Regions from separate parts of the Metabacillus sp. 113a genome, predicted to be linked through region 2. Evidence: riboswitches for the same ligand, from Rfam matches in the RefSeq annotation. Region 2 holds a riboswitch; each other region holds the start of a gene.

Region 1 (2,264 bases), on a different contig from region 2:
CACCCCGCTGAATCAAGTTCCCTTAGCTGATTTTTAACTGTAAGATCAATCTCCCCTATGGATAAACCTGGCGTGTGTATTTCAAAAATTACGAAAGGCTGGCCGATTTTTTCAACTCTTTCCAGCTCCGCATTGAACTTTCTAAAAAAGGAGGCCAGCTTATAAATCCCCGTTCCCTCATAACGTTCGAGATGATTTTTTTCCTGTTCGTATTTGTAAGCAAAGCTAAGCCTGTTTCCTGCCCACTTCAAACACCAGTCAAGCCATTGAATGTGATGGGCTGTACATGACTCAAGCTTTACACCATTCAGTGCCATCACATACCTCATCTCTCCGACTACAAACACAGGGCCTGCAATCATTGGAGAATCATCGGCTTCATCAGCCGATTTGAAAAGAACGCGGGGAGAGTGATTCATCACCTTGCTGATCAGTCCAGGAACGTCTTCTCCCCTGTAATTCGATTTTAGGCTTCCCACCTTATTTGTGTTGATTTTTGAGCGGATGGAATGTCCCTGAGAAGAAATATAATACAAAACAAGCTGGCTGCTTCTGAATCTCAGCTGCACGATTCTGACCAGTTCATTAAAAATCGTATCAGAATCTGTGAAATTCAAAGCCGTAACCATATCATACATTTCCGAAAATGCATCCTCGGATTCTAAAAACCGTTTCCTGTACAGCCGATTTACTTCCAGTGCATCTTCAAGTGCCTCTTTCAACTGCCTTTTTTCTTCTGAAGCCTCCTGATAAAGGGTTGTTAAATCCGAATACCGTTCCTGCTGGGAATTACGTGACAGACCTGTAAAAAGGAGGAGGAAAAAATACAGGAGAAGCGTTAATATGCTTTCGAAGTTTGTAAAAAATAAATACAAATCTCCGCCCTGGTTAACTTCGTAAAACAACGTGGTGATCACTGCACCGGAAAAAGGAATAAAGCCGGGGTAGATGCCGTATCTGAGAGAAATCAGTACAATAGCAACAGGCCAGACAAACAAGCCAAGTGCAGGAAGATTTTCGCTAAAATAGAAAATGGCTGCTGCATTTAATCCTGTCAGGGAAAATGCTTCTATTACTTTTCGTATTGTTTTCGACTGATTATAGATCAAAAGAATCACTACTTTCGGCAAAAAATAGGTTGATCTTACAAAAACAGGCTGATATGATTAGGCCTAAGGTGATGGGCAAACTTGCTGAAAAGCAAGGACGCAAAGGCATGGGTCGTCAGATTTCCTATGGGAGATACCGATCGCCAGCCTGCGAAGCTGCCATCCCTCGTTAAAAAAACGGAGGGATTACAAATGAATAACGTAATCAAATTTTTTGTATTGATCTTTTTTGCCGTATCCATTACTGTCTCTTTATCGTCTCCAGTCACTGCAGCCTCTGCAATGTCACACGGAAGCAACGGGATTCTTGACGGCGTGAAATCCTATAAGATTTACTACGATGCTCCTACCCCTGCAATTATCAGAAAAATGAAAGCTTATGATCTGGTGATCATAGAACCCCTCTTGTACACCAAAACCCAAATCGATGAGATTAAAAAGGGCGATACGAAAGTATACGGCTACATCAACTCGATGGAAGCCGATAATTGGAATACAGCATTTATCCGGAAACTTCTCCCCCAGGATTACTACCGGAGCAATGGACAAAAACACTATATCAAGCAATGGGATTCCTATTTGATGAATATGGGTTCTTCCCATTTCAGGCAGCTGCTTCTGTCAGAAATCCATGCACAGGTATACAGCAAGAATATGGACGGTGTCTTTTTGGATACAGTCGGAAATATAGATGATTATTTTAGCAGTAAGCCCGCTGAGCTAAAAAAGCAGCGGACCGGTTTGCAGCAGCTCCTTAAAAGCGTTACATCTTCCTACCCAAGATTGGGGATCATCCAGAACTGGGGAATGGATACATTGAAAGCTGCCAGCGCTGATTATGTAGACGCCATTATGTGGGAGGACTTTTCTCACCGGGTCGTTTCCAAGGACCAATGGTCTAGGAATCAAATTCTTGATTTAAAAGAGCTGCAGCAGGAAACTGGGCTGGAGGTTCTGACCGTCTCATTTGAACAGCACTCAAAAAGTGATGCATTTTCTGCAGCTCAAGGATTTAAGCATTACAAAGCGGTAAAAGACTTTAACCGCTGGTAATTCGACAAAAACTAGTACTCTAATCATAAACTCAATAACTGCTTACATTATTTGTAGCACACGCCCAGATTGAAGACAATTTCCAAATAGGCTCACCAGTTT
Region 2 (2,264 bases):
TCACTCATCAACGGAAGGCGAGATGAAAATCAAAATGGAAAACCTGACCTCAATCCTTGATTTCGGCAAGCAGGAAACAGAGGAACAAAAAGCATCCGGCGGTATTTAAAAAGGAGGGAACTGCATGAACCAGCAGCAAATTTATGGATTGCTAGAGAGATTTTTCAAAGCGAATTATTGTGACGTCTCCGGTAATGGTGCCGGGTCTCTGGCCATTCAGCTGACACCGGACATGGATAAAGAGCTGATGAACCGCCCTTTTTACTGGCATTACCTGGAGAAAACCGGCGGAGAGCCCAACCCGATGAAACTTCATTTGCTCACAGACCGGGACGCTGAAACGGAAAGTGAAAAACCTGAATTTATTCACTTCGGCTCTCCAAGGCTGCATCAGATTTTTCGTTCTGCACAAAAGCTCGGCTCTTTCGCTCGTATGTATGAAAAATCGGCTGCAATCCAAGGCCAGCAGCCTCTTCATCCGTGGCTTGGGATAAATATTACAGTCTCTTATCAATGTGACATGAAAAAGGACGTTGTCTATTCCATCGGGCTGCACTTAATCAGCGGAACCATGGTGGAGGGTTTTCAGGACCGGCTGAACGAGCTCGTTCTGACACCGACCATCCCCGATTTCAGCTTCACCCTCTCCCCTCTGATCCTGCCTAAAAGCGGGATGCAAAGGATCAGGACACATATAGAGCAAAGAATTTCAGAGGATGACCATACATGGGCAGAAGAAGCGAAGCAGCGCTGGAATGCTGATTTAATGCTCCTGCACCATTTTTATGAGGACATGGAGGAAAAGCCGGAAGTGTACGAGCTGGAGAAAGGTGCGTTGAAAGACTTATATGAACCAAGAATACATATTTCTGTCAATAACGGGGGTATTTTTTACCTGAACGAAAAAACAATTTTTTAATAATATCGGCTGAAAAAACAAGAATATTAAATTATTTTTCAATTTCGACAGCTTTCGGCAACTTTTTTCCATCCTGCTATTTATAATCATAGTACAAAGGTTACCTTCCCAGCCATGGACCAAAGTATTAGCTCAGACGGAATGATAGCTTTCACCAGTCAGACAAAGGCAAACCTGCTGAAAGGCAGCGACGCAAAATCACGGGTCTAAGGTTGCCGGAGGCAATGATGATCGCCGGATTGCCTGAAATACATACGTATTTTAGGAGGAAAAGGGATGGAAAATGTTATGGTCAAAGAAGAAATGGATTTGGACTTGGAATGGAAGGATTTAATCAAAGCAGCATTGGAAATGGGACTAAGCAAAGAAGACATCCGCACCTTCCTTCAAACGAATCAGGATGAAAGAAACAGCTGACAGTTTGTCGAAAAAATTTTGTCGATTTTGTTCGATTTACCGAAGAAAACCCTTCGTTATATGCTATAATGACTAAGGGAAGGTGATGTTATGATCGGAGAACGCATTCGCAAATACCGCAAAGAAAAAAACCTATCACTATCTGAACTAGCAGACCGAGCAGGCGTTGCAAAATCTTATCTGAGTTCGATCGAACGTAATCTCCAATCCAATCCATCGGTACAATTTTTGGAGAAGGTTTCAGCTGTGCTTGGTATTTCTGTAAACACCCTGTTGAACGGAAATACGGACGATGCATATGCGAGCCAGCTTGATCAGGACTGGGCATCACTTGTTAAAGAAGCTATGCAATCAGGAGTTACAAAAGATCAGTTTCGTGAATTTCTGGAATTTAATAAATGGCGGATTAATCAGCCAAAAAAATAAACGGTCAGGACACTTGTCCAGGCCGTTTATTTTATGTACTGTCTGATTTTTGCTGGTGAAGTTCTTCAATTTTCAGGATTGCCTGCCAAATGGTTGATATCGAATAAATAATCAAAAGAATCCCCGGTATGATCGCAAGGAGGGCTCTCCCCTCTTTTGACCGTACATAGCTGCTGATGTATCCTGCATAAGGAATGGTCGACCCCGTGTATTCAGCCACTACATTTTGCGCCAGAACCGGGTCTGAGTCCTCAGATTGATTGTGATCCCCTTTGGTTCGGTACACAGCTTGACCGCCGCTCATTGTTTTTCCGGTAATTCTATGGGTTGCCAGATCCTTTTCATTCATCCAGTATGTGATGACATTCCCCACTTCAAAGCGATTCATATCACCGCCCGTTTTCACCGCGATGACAGACCCTGTTTGAATTCCCGGTTCCATCGATCCTGAAAGAACAGTTTTCAGCTGATATCCAAAAACTTCAGGCTCCCCTCCCGATGC
Region 3 (2,264 bases), on a different contig from region 2:
GTTTGTGTCCAGATCCCATTTTATCAGGGCGGCAGGAGATCCTACCCCTACATAAAGAGTGTTTGTTTTTTCATCGTATTCGACACTTCTCGCGTACCGCCGGCCTTTCATTACCCCTCCGAGACTTTTAAAGCCTTCTTCTTCGCTGTAAGTAATAACAGATCCGCCATAGGAGGTTACCCCAAAAATCCGGTTGGACTTTTTATCGTACGTTAAATCCCAAATGGTGGTGTTGGAAGTGGTGGTTGCTTTTCCAAGATCCGTAATTTCTTTCGTTTCCGGATCGTAGCGGTACAGATGCTCATTCGGGGTGGATCCAACCCAGACACGGTGCTGGGGATCTATTTCAATGGACCAGGCCGCAGAAGCGCCCGGGAGTGTTTCAATATCCACGATTTTCTCTGTCTGAAGGTCAATCACTGCAAGCTTGGCAGGCTCACCCTGCAGCAGGGCGTAAAAACGAGGCTGGCCATATTGATCGAGTCCCGCCTTTCCGCGTATCACATTTACATACTTAACCTGAGGACCAAGGTTCTCAAAAGGTCCTCCTGTGGCCGATGCAGGAAAGGTCAGCAATGAAATGAGGAGCAAAAACGAAAAAAATAATCGAAGTAACTTCATGAAAATCCTCCATAACGATCAATATTGCATCATTGGATCTTTCAACTATGTTCTGCATTCAGCTGAAAAATTATGTCAAAATCGTGCAAGGTCCGGAGAAATATTCAGCTTGAAACAAGCAGCTGACCGTAAAAAAACACAAAAGCCCGTGAGATTCTACCTTCTGTTTTATCGCATGGTCCTGTTTCCTTAATGATATAACCCTTTGCTGTCTGTGTCACTGTTTACCCATAAAGAATAATTCAGCAAAGAAAAGTCGGCTTGCCGGAAAGAGCCCTCTGACTGGTCAAAAAGACTTTCCAGTATTTTCACATCTTCCTTCAGTCTTTTTATAGAGGTGTAGGCCTTTCGTTTTTGGCTGGAATGGAGGTGGAAGTGGATGTACTCCCTGATGATGGTTTCATCAATATGCTTTCCGCTGGTCAAATTTGTGTAGTTAATATAATACTGGCTGAACAATTCCAGCGCTTCCTCTGTCTTCGGGTTCCGTTTGATGTTTTTCTCTTTCATTAAACCCGTCAGTTCCCGCCTTAAAGTCTGATACCTTAATTGTTTGTTGTTTCGAATTCTCATGTTCGGTTCCCGATACAATGGCTGATCCTCCATCAAAGTTCATTTTGTTCTCGAATGTCTGGGATGATCTACATTGAGACGAAAGCCATCTTTTTCTGAAAGGCTTCGTTAAACACGGCAGGCGGATTCGCTCTTGCCAGGTTAGCGGCAGCGGGTGAAAACCAAATGTGTGTTTGAACATAGCCTTTCCGAATTGCAATTGGCAGCCTGACAATCCTGGCATGAATGCTTTAGACTCATGGCTTTGCGTCCTTATCTTTCAACAAGTTTGCCTTTTACGTCTGCTCCAGCTTCCCTGAACACGAGGACTATTATACTACAAATGATCCGGGAACCGTAAAAAAGGCTGGCAATTTAGCCAGCCTTTTCCTAAAATGCCATTATTGCTGTGAAGCGGCGTCCGTGATGCGTCCTTCTCCGCCTTCTTTAATCTCTGGATTCGTTTTTACGTACTCGCTGAATGTTTCCCAGTCTACGTAGCCAGGCTCGCTTACACGGCCTTCTCCGTATGCATTTTCAAATACAGTGTAGTTGTCTCCGCCTGCAGCTGTAAAGGTGTTGGTCGCTACTTTGTACATTTTTTCAGGGTCAAGAGCGGCATAAGCATCTCCGTCTCCTTTCACTTGAACGTCTGTGACACGTTCTCCGGCAGGTTTTGTGCTGTCATACGTGAACTTCATGCCGGCAACCTGAAGGAATGCACCGGATTGAGCTGGCGCCGTATCGACACTGTGCTCCAGAGCTTCTTTAATTTCTGAGCCCTTTAAGTCCATGATGGCCAAGGAGTTTCCGAAAGGCATAACGGTCAGGATTTCACCCATCGTAATGGTTCCCTGATCAATGGAAGCACGAATTCCGCCGCCATTTTGAAGAGCGATTACAGTATCAGGGTCGATTGTTTTCGCTTTCGCAAGCATACCGTCGGTGATCAGGTTTCCTAGGTTCGTTTCTTTTGTTCGGACATTATCACGTGCACCGTCAAGAGCAACAGGTGTCTCGGCTACCTCTTCGTTTTTCACTTCTTCGATTTGAGGCTTGTACTTATTAACAATTTCCATCGCTTCAGCATC

The links. A riboswitch is a leader RNA that binds a small molecule or an ion and turns the genes downstream of it on or off. The one in region 2 is predicted to bind cyclic di-GMP.
Region 1: linked by a shared signal. The riboswitch ahead of ACQCVE_RS07370 (putative glycoside hydrolase) and the one ahead of ACQCVE_RS00570 (anti-repressor SinI family protein) in region 2 are both predicted to bind cyclic di-GMP.
Region 3: linked by a shared signal. The riboswitch ahead of ACQCVE_RS06290 (swarming motility protein SwrAA) and the one ahead of ACQCVE_RS00570 (anti-repressor SinI family protein) in region 2 are both predicted to bind cyclic di-GMP.

The regions. Positions count from the first base shown of each region.
Region 1 is NZ_JBNILJ010000003.1:234,609-236,872, forward strand. It holds gene ACQCVE_RS07365 (hypothetical protein) at 1-1,130, opposite strand, end outside; cyclic di-GMP riboswitch class I at 1,174-1,265, shown strand; gene ACQCVE_RS07370 (putative glycoside hydrolase) at 1,302-2,162, shown strand.
Region 2 is NZ_JBNILJ010000001.1:99,980-102,243, reverse strand. It holds gene ACQCVE_RS00580 (DEAD/DEAH box helicase) at 1-109, shown strand, start outside; gene ACQCVE_RS00575 (YqhG family protein) at 125-919, shown strand; cyclic di-GMP riboswitch class I at 1,077-1,166, shown strand; gene ACQCVE_RS00570 (anti-repressor SinI family protein) at 1,196-1,336, shown strand; gene ACQCVE_RS00565 (helix-turn-helix domain-containing protein) at 1,427-1,762, shown strand; gene sipW (signal peptidase I SipW) at 1,794-2,264, opposite strand, start outside.
Region 3 is NZ_JBNILJ010000002.1:410,276-412,539, reverse strand. It holds gene ACQCVE_RS06295 (hypothetical protein) at 1-621, opposite strand, end outside; gene ACQCVE_RS06290 (swarming motility protein SwrAA) at 811-1,212, opposite strand; cyclic di-GMP riboswitch class I at 1,393-1,477, opposite strand; gene ACQCVE_RS06285 (5'-nucleotidase C-terminal domain-containing protein) at 1,575-2,264, opposite strand, start outside.